DNA from 4 places in the Paenibacillus sonchi genome. Region 1 is predicted to be linked to each of the others. Evidence: riboswitches for the same ligand, from Rfam matches in the RefSeq annotation. Region 1 holds a riboswitch; each other region holds the start of a gene.

Region 1 (5,472 bases):
GTACCCCACACTGGTAACCGCCTCTAGTGCATCTGAAAATGTGCCGGGAACCCAGCTGGAGCGAACCATTATCCATGAAATCGGGCATCAGTTTTTTTATGGCATGGTGGCCACCAATGAATTTGAAGAGGCCTGGCTCGATGAGAGCTTCACCTCCTACGCGGAAGACCGGCTAATGGAGCAGGAATACGGGGTGGCGTCCAACCTCCCGCTTCAGGCCAGTCTGGTGCCCTCCGCACAGCCGCTTACACTGGAAACTTGGAAATACACCGGAGATGATGCCTATACCCGCAACATCTACATTAGGGGTAAGCTGGTGCTGAAAGACATTGAACATCAGGTCGGAACCAAAACAATGGATGCCATCTTGGCCGCTTATGTCCGCAAATACCGTTTCCGTCACCCGTCAACAGCGGACTTTCAAAGGACGGTGGAAAAGGTGACTAAAAAATCATGGCAAACGTATTTCGATCATTATGTATACAGTGGCGGCGCTCCTGATTTTGCTATAAATCATATTGCAAATACTATCAGCAAAGCAGGGGCGGATAACGAAGACTCCCGCTATGAATCTTCAGTTACCGTAAGCAATAAAGGCAGCCGGCACGGGGATGTGCCGGTAAAGTTTACCTTCTCGGACGGATATACCGTTCAAAGATATTGGAATGGGGAAAGCAAGCAAACGACATTTCAGCTGTCCTACAAAGCGCCGCTCCTGTCGGCAGAGATTGATCCGGAGCACTCCGTTCTGCTGGAGAGCAAGCATCTGAACAATTTCAGACTCGCCGAACTGGAGCCTGATACGCTCTCACGCTGGACGCTCAGCATGACCAACCTGATTGAAAATCTGCTCGGCACTCTTGTCTGGTGAGGTGAAGGATTGTGAAAAGATCGATAAGCTGCGGCTGGCACAGCATGAAAGAGCAATTATATATATTGATCCTGTTATTTATTTACCGGCTTTTCTGGGGCTATTTCATGTACAAGTTTGTCAAAAGCGCCGTGGTTCCCGTGCTTCTGCGCTACCCGGACCAGCATGCGGGAGGCAGCGGGCTGGGCAGACTGCTGTACTATGTGGAGGGGCAATTCGCTTTGGGTTCGGACCCGGCGGTTCAGCATTGGCTCTGGATGCTTCTGGTATTGAGCGCAGCAAGATTGCTGGTCTCCCCATTCATCCGCGCAGGGCTGCTCCACGAGCTGCACCAGGAGCGCAAGGGCGAGCGCGGAATGTTCTTTTTCCGGGCATGCGGCTGTATGGGCTTCCGGTGATGCTGTTCAGTCTTATAGAATGGGTGCTGGCGGCCCTGCCCTTGTACTGGCTTTTTCCCAAAATGTACAACCTGCTGCTAAGCGGCATTCTGGATTACAGACAGCTGCTGAAGCTGGTTCCTTACGTCCTGGCATGGCTTGTGTATCTTTTCTTTATTCGGAAGCTGTTGCTCTACATGCAGTTCGGGTATACGGCCGGTACAGGAATACTCCAATCCCTGCTGGTGTGCCTGAAGGTCATTGTTCCATCTGCAGGACTCTCCCTTGTGCTGGGAGCATGCGGGCTGGTGATGATGCTTGTTTGCGGAGCAACCGCGCTGCTTAGTCCCGGATTGCCGGCCTTTCTGCTCCGCCAGTTCTCTCCGCTGCCCACTACACTGTTCAAAATGTGGGGAATCGCCGCCCAGTATCATCTCTGGCGCAGTAAAATATTTCCGCAATAATAGAGCCGCTTAACCGGCATAATAAAAGAGTCGCTACTCCTTACCGGGAGCGGGACTCTTTTTTTGAGTTACAAAGTGATAAAGAGTATTTGCAAAACTGTAAATCCTCTGGTACAATGATGCCTGTACTACTAGTAACAAATTTGTAATCTTTAAGTTACAGCTTGTAAACCACATTTAACTTGAGCATTAAAGCTTGTTACACACGCTCTTCTGGTGCACAAAACGCCAAATTCCCTGCACCGGGAAGCGGGGGAACCATATCTTGGGTGAATTGATCTCGCTTTAGAGGGGTCATAGGGGACCTTCTACCGAATCCTTAAGCTAACCTCGCAGGCCTTGGAAGGAGTACATCATTTGAAAAGTCAGAACTTCAAGAAGAAATGCACCGCAGCAGCACTTGGATTAGTGATGGTATTCACATTAGGAGCTGGCAGCGCTTTCGCCGACTCCAAAATGGACACAGTTATCGCCAAAACAATCGGAACGACCTATAAATTCGGGGGCACCAGCACCAGCGGTTTCGACTGCTCCGGATTCACGAGGTACGTATTCAAAAATGTCGGACTAACCCTGCCACGCACTTCCAAAGCTCAATTCAGCGTCGGCACCCCTGTGTCCCGCAATAACTTGCGTTCAGGCGACCTCGTTTTCTTTAACACCTTTGGATCGGGAGTTTCCCATGTCGGCATTTATGTCGGGAATGGCAAATTCGCACAATCCTCCAGTTCACGCGGCGTTACGATAACTTCACTGAGCCAAGCCTACTGGGCCAACCGCTACGTTGGCGCCAAACGAGTGATGAGCACTACAGCGTACCAGGCTGTTGCCTACGATTGATAAACGTTATTCCCTTCAATATTACTGCCTCTAACAACTAAATATAACTTATACGAACCCGGACTGATTATTGCCGTAATCATTTCCGGGTTTTTCCTTTTCCTTATTCTCCCTTTTACACGTTCCGGAGATCTTTGAAACACCTTTTTGCTAAATATTCCAAAAAAATCTCCCATACAGCTTACGCAGCGCGTAAAATGGGCCCTCAAGAATAGATTTTTGTCCCGTCAAACGGAAAAAATATGCATTATTATGCTTTAAATGATTGCCAAGAGCTTCTGTCTTTGTTACAATTACTGCAGTGAGTTGATAGTAACATTTTTGTAATTATTCAAAGTTAATTTACAAACTTTTTGTCATGTATTGATCCGCAAGCTAATCCTAATCAACAGTCGAGCCGAGTTCCTTAATCATTAGGGAAACGGGGGAACCGATTTTGGGTGAATTGACCTCCTATTCACAGAGGGGTCATAGGGGACCTTCAACCGAACCCTTAAGCTAACCTCGTAGGCAATTGGAAGGGGTATTTACTTTTGAAGAAGAAGCTGGCATCAGCCTTACTGAGCTTTTCCATTATCCTTACTATCGGAGCAGGAAGCGCTTTCGCAGACTCCAAAATGGATCAGGTTATCGACAAAGCCATCGGAACAAGATACGTATCCGGCGGAATATCGACTAACGGATTTGATTGCTCCGGGTTTACGATGTATGTTTTTGATAAAATCGGAATCAACCTTCCTCACCAGTCCGGGTCCCAATACCAAATGGGAACTGCTATATCGCGTGACAACATCAGACCGGGCGATCTCGTATTCTTCAATACAAGCGGCAACGGCGTATCCCATGTCGGCATTTATGTCGGTGAAGGCAAATTCGCACATGCATCCTCTAAACGCGGTGTAACCGTCAGCTCGTTGAATGACAGCTACTACGTCAACCGCTACGTTGGCGCCAAACGAATTATGAGCACAGATGCTTATCAGAATGTAGCTTCCGACTCCCAAGACAACGACGATGTGCAGTAAACAGCACTTGTAATTCCAAAAAGGCTCTTCTCCAGGATTTTTGCCGAAATTCTGGAGGGGGCTTTTTTTTGTCTACAAAAAATATTTACCCTGCTCATGATCTGCCAAACACAAAAACCCCTAATTTTCGCTATTTTCCAAAATAATATTCCGCAATTGTCAGGGGCTTCACTTCCGCTTAAAGTTTATTCGCTCCAAAAGGATGGTTATGTATATAATTAAAGATATAACGCTTCACTTTGGATGGGAGGCCGATACCTGATGATTAGTTCCCCCGCAACCTTTTACAGTGTTCCTATGGATGTTGCCCACGCTGCCGAAATATGCCAATGGGTCTATAAGCCTCCGTATAACATTTACGGCTGGATGTCCTGGGAGCAGATGCAGGCTTTGGGCGTTGAGTTCGGTGATCCCCGGCTTCGAAGTGAGCAATATGTCTCGGTGGTGAACGGTCAGGGCACGCTCTGCGGCTTCGCGCAGCTCTTCCCAATGGAAGGCGTAGTCCGGCTTGGAGTCGGGATGCGGCCTGATCTGTGCGGACATGGCATGGGGCATCTGTTCATGAATGCTGTGGTCAAGGAGGCTCTGAAACGTTATCCGGACCGCGAAATTGATCTGGAGGTGCTGACGTGGAACCAACGGGCTATACGCGCTTATCAAAAAAGCGGATTTACCATTACAGATACCTATGAACGCCGGACTCCCACGGGCAATAAGCCTTTTTATTGTATGGTCTATGATAAATAGCACAAATCAGCCAATTATTTGTTACAAACCCTATGATAACGCTTTACCTTCTTGTATAATGTAGACAGCAGCTTACATGGAGGGGACGGATGCAGATGCAGAAATGGATCATGAGCGGTTTATTTTTTGCCGCCTGTGCCTTTGCGGTAGTCTTAATGTTTACTTTGCCGGGCAAAGCCGAAGTCGCTGAGGAGAACAAGCCAACTATGCCGGAAGTACAGCTGGATGCGGCGGGTGCTGAGGCCATTGTGAAGGCTAATTGCATTACCTGCCATGGGGATCAGCTCCAGGGTGGTGTAGGACCCAGCCTGCAGCAGGAAGGCGGCAAGCATGATGCCGGGGAGATCTTCACCATTGTGACTAAGGGCCGCGGACAAATGCCTTCCTTCAAGGATAAGCTGGCCCCGGAGGAGATCGCAAATGTAGCCATGTGGCTTGCAGAGAAGAAGTAGCTTCACTTACACTTCACAGAAGAATAAGCACAAAATGCCCTTGCAAGGATGATGCTGATCCTATGGCAGGGCATTTTTTATATAAGGGTTATGATGAACTCTCATTCGGACCGGTTCGATCGGGCTTGGGTTAACGGTTCTTCTCAAAGGCCTCGTTAAATTCATGGGCCTGCCGGATATCCAGCGTGGTAAGCCCCTCTTCTTCTGCCGCAGACAAGCGGAGAAAGACCGTTTTATAATCGACTGTAATATGCGGATGATGCTCGAATGCTTCCGATATGGCGGCCACCTCATCCACAAAAGCAATCCCCTTCATGTATTCATTGAACATGTATTTGCGCACCAGAGTATTCTGCTCCAGCTTCCATCCTTCCAGCTTGCTCACCTGCTCCCGCAGCTCCTCTTCCGTAAATTGCAATGTTCTTCCTCCCTTACTAAATTAACAGCAAAAGCCTTGCAGCTCTATTACCAGTGGCGTTGTTGCCTGAAACAAAACATCCCTCAGCTTATAGAAGTCCAAGGGATGCGCCAGGATGAGGTTTTTTTGGTTTAATGTATTCACAAATCCCAGCAAATAGTACCCGGCTTCATCAATTTTACCACGCGGCGCAGGCTGCGGGCAAACCGCCCTCCGGCACCTGCCTGTCCCCTAGACCAGAAGGACTGAAGCCAGATCCTCTTCGCCAAGCAGAATAT
Region 2 (5,472 bases), 3.7 Mb from region 1:
GCCAGATAATCCTGAACTCCGTTGGTTACCGACCATTGTGCTACCGGAGTTACCCCAAGCGTTACCAGATAATCCTCCAGGTATGAAGCCAGCACGCGTTGCGGATTAGCCGGAACGGTTACCTTGTGCCCCATGGCATCAGTTACTGTTTTCTCTACCGCAGGAGCAGTTGTTGCTGCCGGAGCTTCTGAAGCAGGTGCTGTTGTAGCGTCCGCTGAAGCTGCGGGTGCATTGGCCGCACCCCCTGTTGAATTTGCGCTGTTGTTATTGCCGCAGGCGGACAAAATAAGCGTCAGCGTCAAAAGCCCGATTGAGGCCAGCTTCCTGTGGCCTGCTCTCTTTAATTTAAACGAATACATGGATACCCCTCCTGTATATGTACAATCTGAAATGGTCAAAGGTCTTAGATGCCTTGGCCTTACCCCATTAAATGATATTGATTCTCATTCTCTATGTCAATATAATTATTTTGCTTTTGCAACTATTCACGTTTTGGCTAACGGATTCATTTATATATGAAAAAAGACTGCTCCCGGAATCCGGAAACAGCCTTCATGTTGGCAGCCATCTGTCTATTTATGCAAATGATAAGGTACGGTTGCAACGACGATGTCTTTTTGATTCATTAAATATGAACGGATGAACAAGCTGGTCTGATTGTGCAGGACGGCCTGCCACCAATGCTTAGTGATAAACTGCGGAATGAGTACAGTAATATGATCGGTTGAAGCAGTCTTCCACTCTACTGTATCTATGAATTTAACCAGCGGACGGAGAATGCTGCGGTAACGGGAACGGAGGACAATCAGGCGCACGCCCGGATTCCATTCCTCCCATTTCTGCTCCATTTTGTTGATCTCTTCTTCATCAAAGCCTACATACACAGCCACCACATTATCCGTTAAGGACTTGGCATAGCTGATCGAATGCAGCACCGCGCGTGTTACACCAGCGACAGGTACGACCACTGTACTTCCCTTGATGCAGGGTTTATCCGTTGCCGGACATATCCGCAGCTGATCCGCAGTATTCAGGTAATGGTGATGAATCCTGTGGAACACGAACATTACAACCGGCAGGAAGATAAAGGCCATCCAGACGCTGGAGAATTTGGTGATAATGAAGATTAAGGTAATGGTCAGAGTCGTAAGCATCCCCACCGTGTTCACCGCAAATTTATTTTGCCACGCTTTAGGTTTGGTTTTGTACCAATGCACCATCATCCCTAGCTGGGACAGCGTAAACGGAATGAAAACGCCCACCGCATATAACGGAATCAGGCTTTCCGTATTTCCGTGAAAAGCCGTGACCAGCAGAGCGGATAATACGCCCAAAAAGATAATGCCGTTCGAGAAGCCCAAGCGGTCCCCACGGACCATAAATGCATGGGGCAGATACTTGTCTTTGGCAAACATAAACGCCAGCAGCGGGAACGCCGAGTAAGCTGTATTGGCAGCCAGGAACAAAATAACCGCTGTGATTCCTTGTATGAAAAAGTACAAACCGCCGCGCCCAAACGTAGATTCGGCGATTTGTGATACGACTGTAGCTTTTTCATCCGGCGTAATTCCATACCAGTAAGCCAGCAGCGTGATTCCGGTAAACATAATCCCCAGGATAAGCCCCATCATCATCAGGGTTTTGGCCGCATTTTTTTCCGCAGGTGCCTTGAAGTTCGGAATGGCATTCGATACAGCCTCTACCCCGGTCAGAGCCGAACAGCCGGAGCTGAAGGCCTTAAGCAGCAAAAACAAACTGACATTCGACACCGCAGCCCCGATTTCAGGGACATTGGCATGTGCTCCGCCGGTTGCATATTTGAATACCCCCGCAATGATCAATACGAAGATCGATGCCACGAACAGATACACGGGAATAGCAATGAATGAGGCAGATTCTGTTACCCCGCGCAGATTGATTATCGTCAAGAGCAAAATCACGGTAACAGCGATAAGTACGCTATGATTATGGAGACTTGGAAAAGCGGATGTGATCGCATCTGTACCCGCCGATGCACTAACCGCAACGGTCAAAATATAATCCACCAGCAAAGATCCCCCGGCGAGGAGTCCGGTTGGAACACCCAGATTGCTTTTGGCTACGATATACGCGCCACCGCCCTGCGGATAAGCAAAGATGGTCTGACGGTAGGATAAAATCAGTATAGCCAGCAGGCCCAATACGGCTAATGCGATTGGCAATGAGTACCAGATAGCTGTGAAGCCTGCGGCCACCAGCACAATCAGGATTTGTTCCGTTCCGTAGGCTACAGACGAGAGCGCATCAGAAGACAGGACAGCCAGTGCTTTCACCTTGGATAACTTTTCATGATCGAGTTCGTTCGACTTCATCGGACGCCCGATCAATAGTCGTTTTACCTTGCTTACCATTGTAGTAACAGTTCCTCTCTTGTTTAGGTTGAAACGGTAGTACCGTGCGCTGTTTTCATAGGTGGATTTTCATAAATGCAGGCACAAAAATAAGCATACGGAAATGATCCGCATGCTTACGCATCGTCACTATCCCACCATTGCTTACGAGGTTAGCTGGCGGATTCGGGCTGTGGTAGCCCTACGGTTACAGCCCTTGCGGACCGTCCCGATTCACCCCGTTGGCGCTTAGGCCAATGTTGGTTCCCCCGTTTTTCCATCCGGAAAATTCAGCGCATATTCAACTTCTCACAAGGTCTAATGATAGTCTACAATGGCCCTTCCGTAAAGCGGTGAAAAAAATGAAAAAAGAATGAAAAATGATCCATTTTACGCAAAACCACGATGAGGGATATATGGATCTTTCATTCTCTGCGATTATCCTCTCAACGCTTGTTTTTTCAAGGTTTTGAACCCTAATTGTGTCAAAAATTTCAGGAATGGTTAGAGATGTCCTCTTTGCGTCCGGTCCAGAGCAAAATTGCGATTAGCGCAAAGGCAATCAAGGCCAGTAAAGGGATCGTAATAAACCCGAAATAATTCAGATAATCCTTGTTGCAGGGTACGCCAATCGTGCAGGGAAGCACCTTGCTGAGTGCCGGTATCTTCTGCTCCGCATAATGATAGATTGAGATGCAGCCGCCAATGAGACTTAGGGGCAGCACATAGGGAATGATCTTTTTGTCATTCCGGTAGGTGGCAATGCCCAGCAGAATAAGCTGCGGGTACATAAAGATCCGCTGGAACCAGCATAACTTGCAGGGCTCGTACTTCAATACCTCACTCAGGTACAAACTTCCCGCTACTGCGATAACAGACACAAACCAGGCCAAATAGAGACAGTGGCGTCTGCAGAAAGCAGCGATCTTCATCATTCGGCACTCACAGCTTCGGAAGCGGATTTAATCTGAGCGTCAATAGCTTCCATGTCGAAAGGCTTATCTACTTTGTGTCCATTAATGAAAACAGTAGGCGTAGAGGTTACACCGGTATCTTTGGCGATGCTGATATCATTTTGCAGCTCACTTTCATAAGTTCGTTCCTGGATATCTTTGCGTAAAAGATCCAGATCAACAGGCAGCTTCTCCTTCTCCGCGAGGCTCACCAGGAAGTCCTCTGTGGCCCACTCTGCATTCTCATCCCCCTGATTGGCGTAAAGCGCATCGTAGTATGTCCAGAAAGCGTCATTGTTCTGATGGTAGACTGATAGTGCCGCCAGCGAAGCCGTTTCGGAATCCGGGCCGATAAAAGCCATATTTACGAAGTAGAAGGCTGCTTTATCCTGATTCACATACTCCTGCACAATCTGCGGCTTGATGACACCTGTAAACTGGGCGCAGGCCGGGCATTTGAAATCACCGAACTCGACAATTTTGACCGGTGCATCCTCTTTCCAAGTCTTCGGAACCCGCTGTAATTGAAATCAACCGCCTTGCCTGAACCTGCCGTTGAAGAGGAATCCTTCGATGCCAGCATGAAGAGTCCGGCAAAAATAATCACTACGATTGCGACCGTACTAATAATTAGAATTCTCGTTTTCTGTTTCTGCTGCTCCAGCTCAGCTCTGCGTTTCTCGGCTTTACTTAACCCAGAAACCGTGCCATTGTTTGTTTTAGATTTGCCCAAAAGAGAGTTCCTTTCTGTCCTGGAAGGACTGTTGTGAGGATATCATATTCTTTAAAATTATATAATTAAAACTCTCCGCTTGGCAAACCTCCGTTCAACCCACTTCCGACTTTTCCCGCTTCTCCCGGACTCCCTGTTCATTGGAATACGCTTCCCGCGGGAAGGTATCCATAAGCTGCAGCGGGATCTTAAAAAGAAGTCCGTCCCGCCTTCCCTGGCCTTTTCCGTCCAGATGCTGCCATCCATTAGCTCAACAAGCTTTTTGCAGATCGCCAGCCCCAAACCAGTCCCTTGGTACTTCCGGTTATGGGAGGCATCCACCTGTGAGAAGGGCTGGAACAACAGCTCCAGCTTGTCCGGCGCAATCCCGATTCCTGTGTCACTGACTCTGAACAGCAGTCCCAGGGAAGTCCCCTCTTTGCTGTAGGGCTCAATTGTAACTGTTATGCCCCCCTCGTGGGTAAACTTGACTGCATTGCCAATCAGATTTACCAGGATCTGGCGGATTCGCGCACTGTCCCCGATTAATTGTTCAGGAATGGACGGGGCGATCTCAAGGTTCAATGCAAGCCCTTTGTGGCCGGCCGCAACCGCAAACAGGTTTATGCATTCCCGCAGCAGTGCAGGAAGCTTGAACGGCGCTTTTACCAGCAGCATGTTCTCGGCTTCAAGACGGGAAATGTCGAGCACATCGTTCATCACACTCAGCAATGCAAGACTGCTCGTATTCTGCAGCTTTAATAATTCCTGATGGTCCGGTGCCGTGATTTCCTCAGCGAGCAGTTGGTTAATGCCAATAATGCCGTTAAGCGGGGTCCGGATTTCATGACTCATCGTCGCTAAGAATTCACTTTTCATCCGCGCAGCGCTTTCAGCCGCATTTTTGGCGATCAGCAGCTCCTGCTGTTGTTCCGCCAGTGCCGTGATGTCTTCAGCGATAATGTACACATAATTTTCTTTGTCATTCACCAGCGGAAAAACGGTTGTACTGCAAATCAGCCTGGCTCCGCTTTTGGTTTTGACGATTATTTCCAGCTTTCCGGACTGTCCCCGCGCAGCGCGTTTAACGGCTGCTTTGAGGGCCTGTTCATCCCCGGTGCTGAATAATATACTTTTATAGTCACTCAGTTCCTCTTGTCCGTAACCTGTGGTTTGCCGGAGTGATGGATTGGCGCTGATCACTTTTTTGCGCACAGGGTCGATACACACTACCATATCGGGGCTGAACTCGAATAAAGCGGTGTAGCGCTGCTCATTAAATTGTGCCGTGAACAGCACCTGCTTCCGGTCCTTGTACATAAGCCCCAGCACAACGGCCACTACCAGCAGGAACGTGCAGGCTAGAATCATTCCCAGCATTGAATCATTCAGGAGCGGAGTCCTGCCCACATAGATATAAGGTCCCGTATCTACATAT
Region 3 (5,472 bases), 580 kb from region 1:
TTCCCTCCATAATCGGATGCCCGGTTGCGGGGACCGTCATTTGAAGAGAGGTGTACGCCGGATGGTGGGTGAAGTAGGCTCCCAGCATCACACCCAGCTCCTGATTGCGCTGCAGCGAGATTCCATTATGCACCACCAGCAGTCCGCCGCCGCTTGCCACGTAAGAGAGCAAACCGCCGCTTTGTTCAGGAGGTATTTTGTGATCCGAAAATTCTGTATACGCTATCACAAGCTTGTATTCCGATAAGCTGTCTTTACTCAGCAAAGAGTAATCTTCGGTGGATGTCACCTGCAATTCTCCGCCCAACAGTTCCTCAAAAACGCGGTCCACACCGGCAAACGGATGATACTTCACCTCCGTATAGCTTCCAAGCGCAAGTACTTTTAACTCTCCCATTTCCATTCACACCTTTCTACCGGAAAAGTTGTACTACCAGGGCCAAGGGTCCCCTTGAAAATCCAGAAAAACCGGCTCCTTCCCCATATGCGCCTTGTGATCCTCAACAATACTCATAATTTTGCCCGCAGATTCTTCAGGCGGTATAGGCGCTGCCTCATCTTTCTCGCCGCTCATATAGGACTGCAGCCAGCCTGGATGGAAGACCATGACCTGCCCGCCCATCACCCGCAGATGATTATGCATCAGGGAGGACTGCATATTAAGCGCTGCCTTGGACATACAATAACCGTACATGTTAATCCGCTGGTTACGGCTGATACTGCCGGCTTCAGAGGATATATTCACGATTAATTTCTGTTTTCCCTGCAGCAAAAGGCCGATCAAAGCATTGCTGACCCGCAGGGAACCGAGCGTATTGATATTATAAATGTGCGCCATCGCTGTGTCATCCATATCCACCAGTATGGTGGCATCATCCGCCTGGTCAATCACTCCGGCATTGTTGATAATCAGATCCAGATGACCCGTGCATCCGGCAATGCTGCGCGCTGCGCGCTTTACGCTTTCGCTGCTGCCGATATCCAGCGGAACCAGATCCAAATGGTCCTGATATTGCGCTTGAAGCGCTTCCAGTGCTTGAGATTCCTCAAAGTACTGCCCGGCGAACACCTTATATTTATTCTCCAGAAGCCAGCGCACAAGGAAAAATCCAAGTCCCCGGTCAGCGCCAGTAACACAAGCGACCCTTTTCATGAATTGGACACTCCTTCATCTTAAGAATCAGTAACCTGTTACCGCTGTTATCCCATTCACATTAGCATGGCACTTGTCTTTTTTCAACGTCCTGCACAGGACTGTTCGGATTGGCAGCACGGCATGATTCTCCCTTTTGACTTAATTTTTAACTATGTTACAATCAGAAATATCATTGTTAACAACCGAATTGTTAGCAAACTAAAAATATCAGGAGGGATTCCGATGTCCATAGCACAAATTCACAGTGTCGACGAATTGCATCAATACCTTGCACAGCCTGGTAAAAAACTGCTGTTCAAGCACAGCACCACCTGCCCGATCAGCGCCAAGGCCAATGAAGAATTCCGGGCCTATGTCCAAAGCTCCGGCACCCCTGCTGCCGTGGTCCATGTGATAGAAGACCGTCCAGTCTCCAACCAGATTGCCGAGGACTTCGGCATCAAACATGAGTCTCCGCAAATTTTCCTGCTCGAAGACGGCGAGGTCCGCTGGAACACCTCCCATTGGAAGATCACCCGGGATGCCATTAAGGAAGCTGTGAACTCATGAGCCAGCCTGTAATTATCTATTCAACCGCGAACTGCAGTGACTGCAACCAAGTGAAGCAGCTGATGAAGGAGCAGGGTGTTCCTTTTGAAGTAAGAGATGTTATGACCAGCACGGTCTACCAGGAAGAAGTGGAAAAGCTCGGTTTCATGGGTGTTCCAGTTACAGTAGCAGGGGCGCATGCCGTCAAAGGCTTCAATCTGCCTGAGCTTAAGGAGCTTATTGCAGCAGCCCGTTAATGCGCCGGATTTCTTTGGATCAGCAGAGCTGATGCAGTTTCCGGATTCATAGGTTAAAAAGGGGATTCAGGACTAAATCATTCTTGAATCCCCTTTTTTCAAAAAAAATAAAAACCGGCGTACGAATGAGATAATAGGCCGATAAACAGCAACATATATGGTTTTATCCGTTTATTTCCTGCGAATCCCGGGATTTCAACGTTAATTTACGCCGCATCTTCCTTTTTCCTTTTTACAAAGAACTGCATGAAAGAGTATGATTCGTTTTGAACTTATTCATGAAAACCAATCAACGCTGAATTCCCGCCATGCGGGAAACGGGGGAACCACCAGGCGATAAGCCTACTTGGGGTGAATCCGAAGGGGACCGCACCAATGCAGTCTCACTAGGCAGGGCGACTCTCACCGTCCGAATCCGACAGCTAACCCCGTAAGCGTATAGAGAGAGAACTTGATCCGCCACGCTTATGCGCCAGGTTTATTTGAACCTGTACCCAAAGCCGCAGCAGAGGTCCTCCTCTGCTGCGGCTTTTTGTGTGGAGATCAATGATTAGGAGGAAAACGGGAATGGAATCACGACGGCTGTTGCGTATAGAAATATGGGTATTCGATACACCTTGGCCCGCAAGCCCCGGGCCGGAGCAGGCCGGAAATTGCCGCTACGGCCTCCTGAAGCTGACCTGCCAGGGAGGGCATAGCTGGTCACAGGGACTGCTATGGGAAGATAAGCGGGTTGATCTGATCCAATGGAGCGGCTTCCTGCGCAGCATCCGCCGCTGCCGCCTTGAGGAGGCGATCCGAATTGTATACCGCTTAGGCCCCCAGTGGAGGCGGACTCAGCGGGATCTGGTACTGAGTGCACTACTGCATCTAAAAGCAAAGCTTCAACAAGGGAAATTCATTGATATGCAGGGTCAGACAGACTCTTATTTTCACTCCGTGTTGGCTGCCGGAGGTAGCTCAAGTGCGGGAAGAATGTACTATAGACCTTCACGGACACTGCAGCTCCAGCGGACCTGGCCAGAGCCGGACCCGGCGGAGCTGATTAACAAATCTATCGCTTATTATTCTATTCTATAGTTTTTTATTCAGAAAGGACCGTGAGAACATGCCCGACCCCTTATCGCGCACGTCGGCTTCAACAGCCGGATTTGCAGAGTATATCGAGAAGTACAGCGGGAATATCTATACGCTCAGCAGGCTGCTGCTGGGGCAGGGGGCCGAAGCAGAGGAAGCTGCTGTGAAGAGCTTCACGGAGCTTTATGAGCCGTATCTGCGTACAGGCTGTGACGCGCAGAGCTTCTCCCTTCAGTGCTACCGTGAATGCATCCGTCATTGCTCCCTGATTGCCCAAGGCTGCAAGCCCCGTATTTCGGCCTGCCTGTCCTGGGAGGACCAGCTTGTACATGCGCTCCGGTATGGCCTGCGCCTGTCTCTGGCGGACATCGGTCTGATCCTCGAGAAGAACCTGCCTGAGCTCAAGGCGCAGATCCGGCAGATGCGCGAGCAGCTGGCTGCACATGAAGCCGCAATGCCAACAGCCAGTTTATCCGCTGGATAAACTGGCCGGCTATGACGGACTGCACCTTATGATAATGGCTTCATTCCGGCAATTTGCTCGATCATACCCGCCTCTTGGGCATCGGCGGCAATTAGCTTATTATACACATCCTGATCCTCAGAGCTGTTCAGTTTTTTTAACCCGGCTAAATACCAGCGTGCCATCTCCCGGTTAACCGCATCCGAATAATCTTCGCTGAGTCCGCCTTTCAATGTGGTAACTGCACCCTGGACATTTCCAGTGAGGAACTGCATTTTACCAAGTGCTAAGATTGCGGCAGAAGAAAAGGCAGTGGCCTGATTGTTTGCTTCTCTCATAACCTGGTTATAAGCCTCAATTCCCGTATTAAAGTTCGCCTTTGCATTGGCTGCGACCTGATCGACGACTGTACTGTCAACGCCCGGAGTGTTTAACAGATTCAGCCATTCCGTATAAATGGGTTGTCCCAGTTCGAAAGACCGGACGATTAAGTCATTGTACCATCCAGTGCTCCACAGATCACCCCGGCCCGCCAGATCGGCGTAACCGCCCGTGAAGCCCGTCTGGATGAAGGTCAGAGCCGTCTCTGTATCCCCTGTTATCTGCTTAACCTTGCCTGCGCTCAGCGCAATCAGCGGCGTGACCGAGAAGGGCCGGCCCTGAAGCTGTCCGGGAGGCAATGTTTTCAAGAAGGCAACACCATCTGCAACATCCTGGTAAGTGGTAAGGGCGGTCTGGAAGTACTCCTGTTGCTTAGCCTTGTCCTGTTGGAGAAGAGCTTGGACACCCAAACCGGATGCCCGGGTGATCAGCGGCTCGTACCAGTCAATATCCCAGATATATTTGTTCAGATTATCGCGGTATACGGCATACGCGCTCTCGCTCTTGCCCTGGAGATCATACAGGGCGATTTGCTGCAGGAGCATCTGCTTGTTGTTCGGCTCATCTTTTAGACCGCGCTGCAGCACGGAAAGAGATTCTGCGGCAAATTGCTCATTTTTCGTCTGGCTGTATACCTGGTTATCAAGCACGGACAGCAGGATCACTGATTCGGGATGTGAAGGCCGGATCTTCAACGACTTCATCAGCGGAGCCTTAATCTCTTCATAAGAGGTGCTGTATTGGGCAACGGCCTTTGCTTCGGCGAACGCGTTGGTGGAACTGATGCTGCGCAGTGACACGATAAAGACTGCCAATGCGGCCGCGCAGGCCACAGCCAGATAACCGAACCGCAGTACAGACGAATTCCACCCGGCGGCGAGAGGTTTGGCCTCCATTGAAGCCGCCATTCCGCCCAGGGCGATGAATACAAGGATTCCCATGAAAGCATAACTCATATTAAAGTCCAGGATACTGTGTACCAGAATCGAAAGCGCAATAATCAGATAAAAGAAGCCGTTATCGTAATCATCCGTCCCCGCCCGTTTGATGTATCCTTTGGTATATTTGTAGAATACGAACAGGATAAAGCCCATGAACACGACAAAGCCCAATATTCCGACCTCGATCAAATACTGCAAAAAGAAGTTGTGCGCCTGACGGCTGACATACGGGTTGTTCTGGTATTTCTCATACAGGGCGGCCCATCCGCCCCCGCCTGCCCCAAGCACCGGATAATCCTTCGCCACCTTAAAAGCATCGCGGTAAAAAGTGATCCGCTCCAGCACACTGTGCTGCTCAAAGTTGATGTTCTCCAGGCGGGTCTCGATATTGGCCGGCAAAATACTGCGTGCGCTTGTGCCAATCAGAAGCCACGCTGCAATAACTACCACCGCTGTTGCTCCGATGGGCAGCCACAGATTAGCCAGCTTACGGGTGGACCAGCCCTCTAAGCGCTTCTCCAGCCGGGGAGCCGCAAAGTGCTGCACGGCCCAGCTTATAGCTGCGGTTACAGCACAAGCAATAAGCAGCCAGGACCAGCCCTCTGCTGCCGCAGAAGCATCCGGAACCGCCGCCAGGCGTTTGCCGATAGCTGTTACCTTACCAATTAC
Region 4 (5,472 bases), 1.2 Mb from region 1:
AGCACTTCGCTGACGGGGGTGGAATCCTGCTACACCCATGATTTTCACGGCAGCCAGTGGCTGCTGATCGGCAGTGAAGGCCAGGGCATCTCTCCGCAGGCGGCGGCCCTCGTCGACAAGAGCATTATCATCCCGATGGCCGGCCGGGCCGAATCGCTCAACGCCGCTATGGCGGCTACCATCCTGCTGTTTGAGGGGATGCGGCAGCGGGGCATTCAGCGGAAATGAACCCATTTTGTGAGTTGTAACTCATCTTGTCACCGTTTGGAACATAGTTTTAGCACAACATAGTCAGTCCTGATGATCAAGAACCCCTTGATGTATCAGGGCTTTTTTAAAATTAACGCCTTGAAAAACACCAGTATGAGAATATTCTGCAATAATTTGATAACTTTTTACCTTCACTAAATGATCTTTGATGATATCATCATAGTGTGTACATATTTAGGAAAAACAGGAGGGAAATCCAATGGGCCAGACCGATTTTGAAAACTTTAATTGGCTTAATCCAAGCAGCATCCGGTTTGAGAATGAAGCAATGATATTGTATGCGCCTGAGCATAGCGATTTTTTCTGCAACAATGGAGCTGTATCAGAAGAAGGGGCCACCCCGAGCACTCTCGCAAACGCTCCGTTTTTTTTCACGGAGGTTTCTGGTGATTTTGTTATGCGCGTAAAGGTACAGCATGATTTTAAAGATATTTATGATTCTGCTTCAGTCATGGTAATGAAAGACATCAATGTTTGGGCAAAACTGTGTTTCGAACTTACCGATTTCAATACCCATGCCATTGTGAGCGTAGTAACAAATTCATTATCAGACGATGCGAATGGAAATAATATCGACAGTAATTCCGTTTGGCTTCAGATTACACGGGTAGGCCAGTCCTTTGCTTTTCATTATTCATTAACAGGTACTCAGTTTTATATGGCAAGATTCTTTAATTTACCTGTCGAAGAGGCCGTTAAGGTAGGGTTTCTCCCGCAAGCTCCGACTGGAAAAGGTGGCGATAGAATCTACTCTAATTTTTCACTGGAGAATAAAACCGTAAAGAACATAAGAGATGGTGAATAAGTTTGCTAATTTATTTTGATCAGGAGGCCATATGAATATTTCAGAAATCAAACAAATGATAAATTCCGGGAAAATGTATGATGATGTCGGAAAAGATATTTCTGCACTTCGAACACAGGCAATATCTACTTGCAGGAAGTACAATTACAAAGTAAATACAAATGATGAATACGATATGTCCATTCTAAAAGGCTTGTTTGCAGAAGTCGGGGAAAATGTATATATTGAATCCGATTTCCGGTGTGAGTTCGGTTTTAATATTTCGATTGGGAATGAGGTATATATTAACCATGACATGATCATTCTTGATTGCAACGAAGTGAAAATTGGCAACAATGTGTTCATAGGTCCTAGAGCGGGACTATATGCAGCAAATCATGCGGAAGATCCTTTTGAAAGAGCGGATAAAGGGGTCTATTCTGCCCCCATAATCTTACAGGACAATGTATGGCTTGGCGGTGATGTTAAGATTACACAAGGCGTGACCATTGGCGAGAATAGTATTATTGGAGCAGGGAGTGTAGTTACAAAAGACATTCCGCCAAATACTATTGCTGCAGGAGTTCCTTGCAAAGTTATTAGACCTATCAAATATTCTGACAATCCCTGGAGAAGACCAAGCGAATAAGTCTAACATCTCACTAGGAAAATAAAGTTGAAATTGTGCCATGCCGGTGATTTTAACGTGTCCTCTTCAAAAATGAAGCACCGCAATCCGGGCTAACGGGTTGCGGTGCTTCGTTTCGTTCGGCCTTTTTCCACCATCCGGACCGGCCAGGCAAGAGCGGGGCGAGTCGCTGGAGCGGATATTGCGGCTTGGCGGCAAGGAAGCGGAGAGTAACATTTATGTAACCTTTATACTATTAATATAATATAGACTTACAGAGGGAGAGATAAAATTAGTATAAATCATGTTCATTTAACGGGTTACTTGCTCCCTGTTGGCGGAGGTTATACTATAAACTGGGTATATTTTTGTATTATTTTACAATGAAAACGATAAAACAGGAAATAGGATTGACAGAGTGATACTAGATAAAATACTATAGAAATAGTTACAAAAAATTAATGAATTGTTGCCGAATTTCATTTTGAAAACGGGGGAACCACTTTTGGGTGAATTATTCTTGAAAGCAAAGGAATATAGGGAACCTTTAACCGAACCCTCAGCTAACTCCGTAGGCATTGAAGGGAGCAAAGGGTTCTGAAAAAGTTCATTATGTCGTTGATAGGGTCTGCGCTATTATTCACAGCTATTCCAGCGAATACATACGCAAGTGAAATCAGTCTTGAGAATGAAGTGAATGGGGTATTGGGAACTCCTTATGTATGGGGAGGAACGACGGCAGCCGGTTTTGATTGTTCAGGCTTCATTTTATATATTATGGAGAAGTTCAATGCAGGTGATCTGCCGCGTACAACAGGATCTCAAGCCAAGGCTGGCACTGAGGTGTCCAAGGATGACTTGCGGCTGGGGGATTTGGTCTTTTTTAATACTTTCGGTAACGGGGTTTCCCATGCAGGCATTTATATCGGGGATGGCCAGTTTGCACATTCCTCAAGCAGCAAAGGCGTAAGAATAAGCAAGCTCTCGGATTCCTATTACCGTGACCGTTATGTTACAGCCCGCCGTGTAGTAAGCGATACCAGCTATCGTCAGATGGCCGGTGAATAAAGTCCTCTGGGACAGAAAACTTTAAACAGTGTCTATTATTATTGCCCCGCCTTGTATTCAGAAGATTGAATATAAGGCGGGGCTATTTAATTTTAATTTTAACTTTGACTTTCAGCGGAATCCCATATAATATAACTAATGAATGATAATCATTATCACTGAAATGATAACGATTATCACGATACGTAATTAAATGTTATACATATAGGGGGATATCCGGAGTGAACAAAAGGTTATTGAGCTTAATGATGCTTATTATCGTCGTATTGGTTGCAGCAGGCTGTGGATCTAACAACGCAAATCATTCAGCAGCGGACGGAGGCGCAACTAACAATGCAGCCGCTCCAAATGCAGCCGCTACGAACGAGGGCAGTGCAACCGCAGCTGGCCCTATTGTATTAAAAGACGCTAAAGGCGAGGTAAAGCTGGACAAGCCCGCGAAAAAGGTCGTAGTTCTGGAGTGGACTTTTACAGAAGATGTTATTGCGCTTGGTGTGCAGCCGGTAGGTAATGCAGACAACGAAAACTATAAGCTGTATGTAACGTCTGAAGCACCACTTGATGCAGGCGTGACGGATGTGGGAACCCGCTCCGAGCCGAATCTGGAGACGATAGCTTCCTTGAAGCCGGATCTGATTATTGCCAACACTGACAACCATGAAGCGATTTATGATCAATTGAAGGCGATTGCGCCAACACTGATTTTGGGCCTGTATCCGCCTGAGGGGCAAGGCGACCAGTATGCGGAGATGGAAAATATCTTCAAAACCATTGCTGCTGCTGTCGGCAAAACAGCTGAGGGGGACAAGGTTCTTGCTGATCTGGATGCACATTATGCGGATGCGAAGACGAAGCTGGCTGCAGCAGGCAAGGAAGGCCTGAATTATGTGCTGACACAGGCATACAGCTATCAGAATGCAGCGACCATGCGTCTTTTTACGGATAACTCGCTGGCCGTACAAACGCTGGACCGGATTGGCCTGAAGAACGACTGGAAGCCGGAGAAATTCGAGATGTACGGATTCACCACCTCCACCGTTGAAGCCTTGCCTGCAGTTAAGGACACGAATCTGCTCTATATCGTCCAAAAGGATGATGATATTTTCTCAAATGAACTGAAGGACAATTCCGTCTGGAATGGCCTTACTTTTGTAAAAGAAAAACGTACCTTCGGATTGGCCAGCACAACGTGGGTATTTGGCGGTCCGGTTTCCTCCAAAGTCCTCGTTGATGAAGTTGTAAATACCTTAACGAAATGAGCACCTATATGAACATCAACACGGGCAAAGAAACCTCACCCGGGATGACCTGGCGGCTGATAGGAATATTTGGGGGCGGCCTGGCCGCCCTTTTCGTTGTATCCCTGCTAAGCCTCTGCTTCGGGGAGGCCAACATTCCGGCTGCTGCGGTATGGAACGGACTATTACACCGTCAGGATGTGATGGAGCATAATCTGCTCTGGGATATCCGGATGCCGCGGACAGTGATTGGCATTTTGGCCGGAGCTGCACTTGCTGCGGCCGGCGCTGTATTGCAGACGATAACGAAAAACCCGCTCGCTTCCTCAGATACACTGGGGATCAATGCCGGAGCTTACTTTATGGTTGTTCTGGGGATGGTCGCTTTTCCGGCTATGCAGCAGCAGTATCCTTTGCTGCTGGCAGCTGCCGGGGGATTGCTGGCGGCACTAGCCGCCTATGTCCTGGGCGGAGGACGGAAGGCTACGCCTGTCCGCCTGGCTTTATCCGGCATGATCGTATCGATGGTGCTTGGAGCGTTCACTTCGGCCCTGCATATTTTTTTCCAGACTGAAACACAAAATCTGTTTTTGTGGGGTTCAGGCTCTTTGATTCAACTGGACTGGAGCGGTGTTCAATACGCCTGGCCTTTTGTTGTTGTCCTGCTGGGAATTTCTCTGCTCGGAGGCAGGCAGTTTGATGCACTGGAGCTGGATGAGTCCACCGCCCGCTCTCTTGGACAGCGTGTAGGCTTAACCCGGGCGGTGGGCCTCGGCATATCGGTGCTAATGGCTGCGATTGTGGTCAGTGTGGTTGGCCCCATTGGCTTCGTAGGTCTGGTGGCCCCCATCTGGTCCGGCTTAGCGGGATCCGCAAGCATCGTCTGCTCCTTCCCGCGAGTGCGCTGTGGGGAGCATTGCTTATCACTGCAGCAGATACACTTGCCCGTATGGTGCGGAGCAATCTGGGGGAAATGCCTGTCGGGGCAGTGATGGCGATTATTGGAGCGCCTTGGCTGATCTGGCTTGTGCTCACCAGGATGAAGAATATATCCGGTTCAGGTGGAGGGCAGTCCTCGATGAATATAGGGGGGGCTGCACTGCGTATGCGTTTTGCTCCGACAGCGATATTCATGACTGTTCTCCTGATTGGGGTCATTCTTGTGAGCATGTCGCTTGGGGGAACAAGAATCCCGGTATCCGATCTGTTGGAGAGTCTGGTCGGCAGGGGAGATCAAGCGTATTCGGTTCTGCTGAATTTACGGCTTCCGCGCACGCTTGTGGCCGCTTGCGGCGGTATTGCGCTGGCCGTCAGCGGTGTGTTGATTCAAAGCGCCGTGCGAAATCCGCTCGCGGATGCCTCTATTATCGGCGTGACCTCAGGTGCCGGGTTTGGAGCGCTGACCCTGCTGGTCGTGTGGCCGGGATTGCCGGTGTTTGCCCTTCCGGCTGCCGCCATCGCGGGTGGAGTTGTCGCGGCGGCCT

Evidence for each region. A riboswitch is a leader RNA that binds a small molecule or an ion and turns the genes downstream of it on or off. The one in region 1 is predicted to bind cyclic di-AMP.
Region 2: another riboswitch for cyclic di-AMP. It lies ahead of JI735_RS25675 (APC family permease); the one in region 1 lies ahead of JI735_RS09150 (C40 family peptidase).
Region 3: another riboswitch for cyclic di-AMP. It lies ahead of JI735_RS11740 (hypothetical protein); the one in region 1 lies ahead of JI735_RS09150 (C40 family peptidase).
Region 4: another riboswitch for cyclic di-AMP. It lies ahead of JI735_RS03695 (C40 family peptidase); the one in region 1 lies ahead of JI735_RS09150 (C40 family peptidase).

What each region holds. Positions count from the first base shown of each region.
Region 1 covers NZ_CP068595.1:1,972,500-1,977,971, reverse strand. Annotated here, with positions in the region: partial or broken gene JI735_RS09170 (M1 family metallopeptidase) at 1-871, shown strand, start outside; gene JI735_RS09165 (hypothetical protein) at 883-1,269, shown strand; gene JI735_RS09160 (hypothetical protein) at 1,245-1,712, shown strand; cyclic di-AMP (ydaO/yuaA leader) riboswitch at 1,929-2,066, shown strand; gene JI735_RS09155 (C40 family peptidase) at 2,124-2,552, shown strand; cyclic di-AMP (ydaO/yuaA leader) riboswitch at 2,938-3,080, shown strand; gene JI735_RS09150 (C40 family peptidase) at 3,086-3,577, shown strand; gene JI735_RS09145 (GNAT family N-acetyltransferase) at 3,839-4,324, shown strand; gene JI735_RS09140 (c-type cytochrome) at 4,420-4,776, shown strand; gene JI735_RS09135 (4a-hydroxytetrahydrobiopterin dehydratase) at 4,907-5,194, opposite strand; gene JI735_RS09130 (hypothetical protein) at 5,426-5,472, opposite strand, start outside.
Region 2 covers NZ_CP068595.1:5,754,797-5,760,268, forward strand. Annotated here, with positions in the region: gene JI735_RS25670 (iron-hydroxamate ABC transporter substrate-binding protein) at 1-359, opposite strand, end outside; gene JI735_RS25675 (APC family permease) at 573-2,390, opposite strand; cyclic di-AMP (ydaO/yuaA leader) riboswitch at 2,517-2,675, opposite strand; gene JI735_RS25680 (disulfide oxidoreductase) at 2,864-3,301, opposite strand; gene JI735_RS25685 (DsbA family protein) at 3,301-3,801, opposite strand; gene JI735_RS36335 (hypothetical protein) at 3,847-4,092, shown strand; gene JI735_RS25690 (ATP-binding protein) at 4,113-5,472, opposite strand, start outside.
Region 3 covers NZ_CP068595.1:2,555,262-2,560,733, reverse strand. Annotated here, with positions in the region: gene JI735_RS11760 (ThuA domain-containing protein) at 1-397, opposite strand, end outside; gene JI735_RS11755 (SDR family NAD(P)-dependent oxidoreductase) at 431-1,153, opposite strand; gene ytxJ (bacillithiol system redox-active protein YtxJ) at 1,379-1,705, shown strand; gene JI735_RS11745 (glutaredoxin family protein) at 1,702-1,941, shown strand; cyclic di-AMP (ydaO/yuaA leader) riboswitch at 2,225-2,394, shown strand; gene JI735_RS11740 (hypothetical protein) at 2,509-3,021, shown strand; gene JI735_RS11735 (hypothetical protein) at 3,050-3,502, shown strand; gene JI735_RS11730 (O-antigen ligase family protein) at 3,529-5,472, opposite strand, start outside.
Region 4 covers NZ_CP068595.1:812,462-817,933, reverse strand. Annotated here, with positions in the region: gene JI735_RS03710 (TrmH family RNA methyltransferase) at 1-228, shown strand, start outside; gene JI735_RS03705 (DUF1349 domain-containing protein) at 470-1,075, shown strand; gene JI735_RS36810 (sugar O-acetyltransferase) at 1,107-1,703, shown strand; cyclic di-AMP (ydaO/yuaA leader) riboswitch at 2,143-2,275, shown strand; gene JI735_RS03695 (C40 family peptidase) at 2,280-2,750, shown strand; gene JI735_RS03690 (ABC transporter substrate-binding protein) at 2,972-4,009, shown strand; partial or broken gene JI735_RS03685 (iron ABC transporter permease) at 4,018-5,472, shown strand, end outside.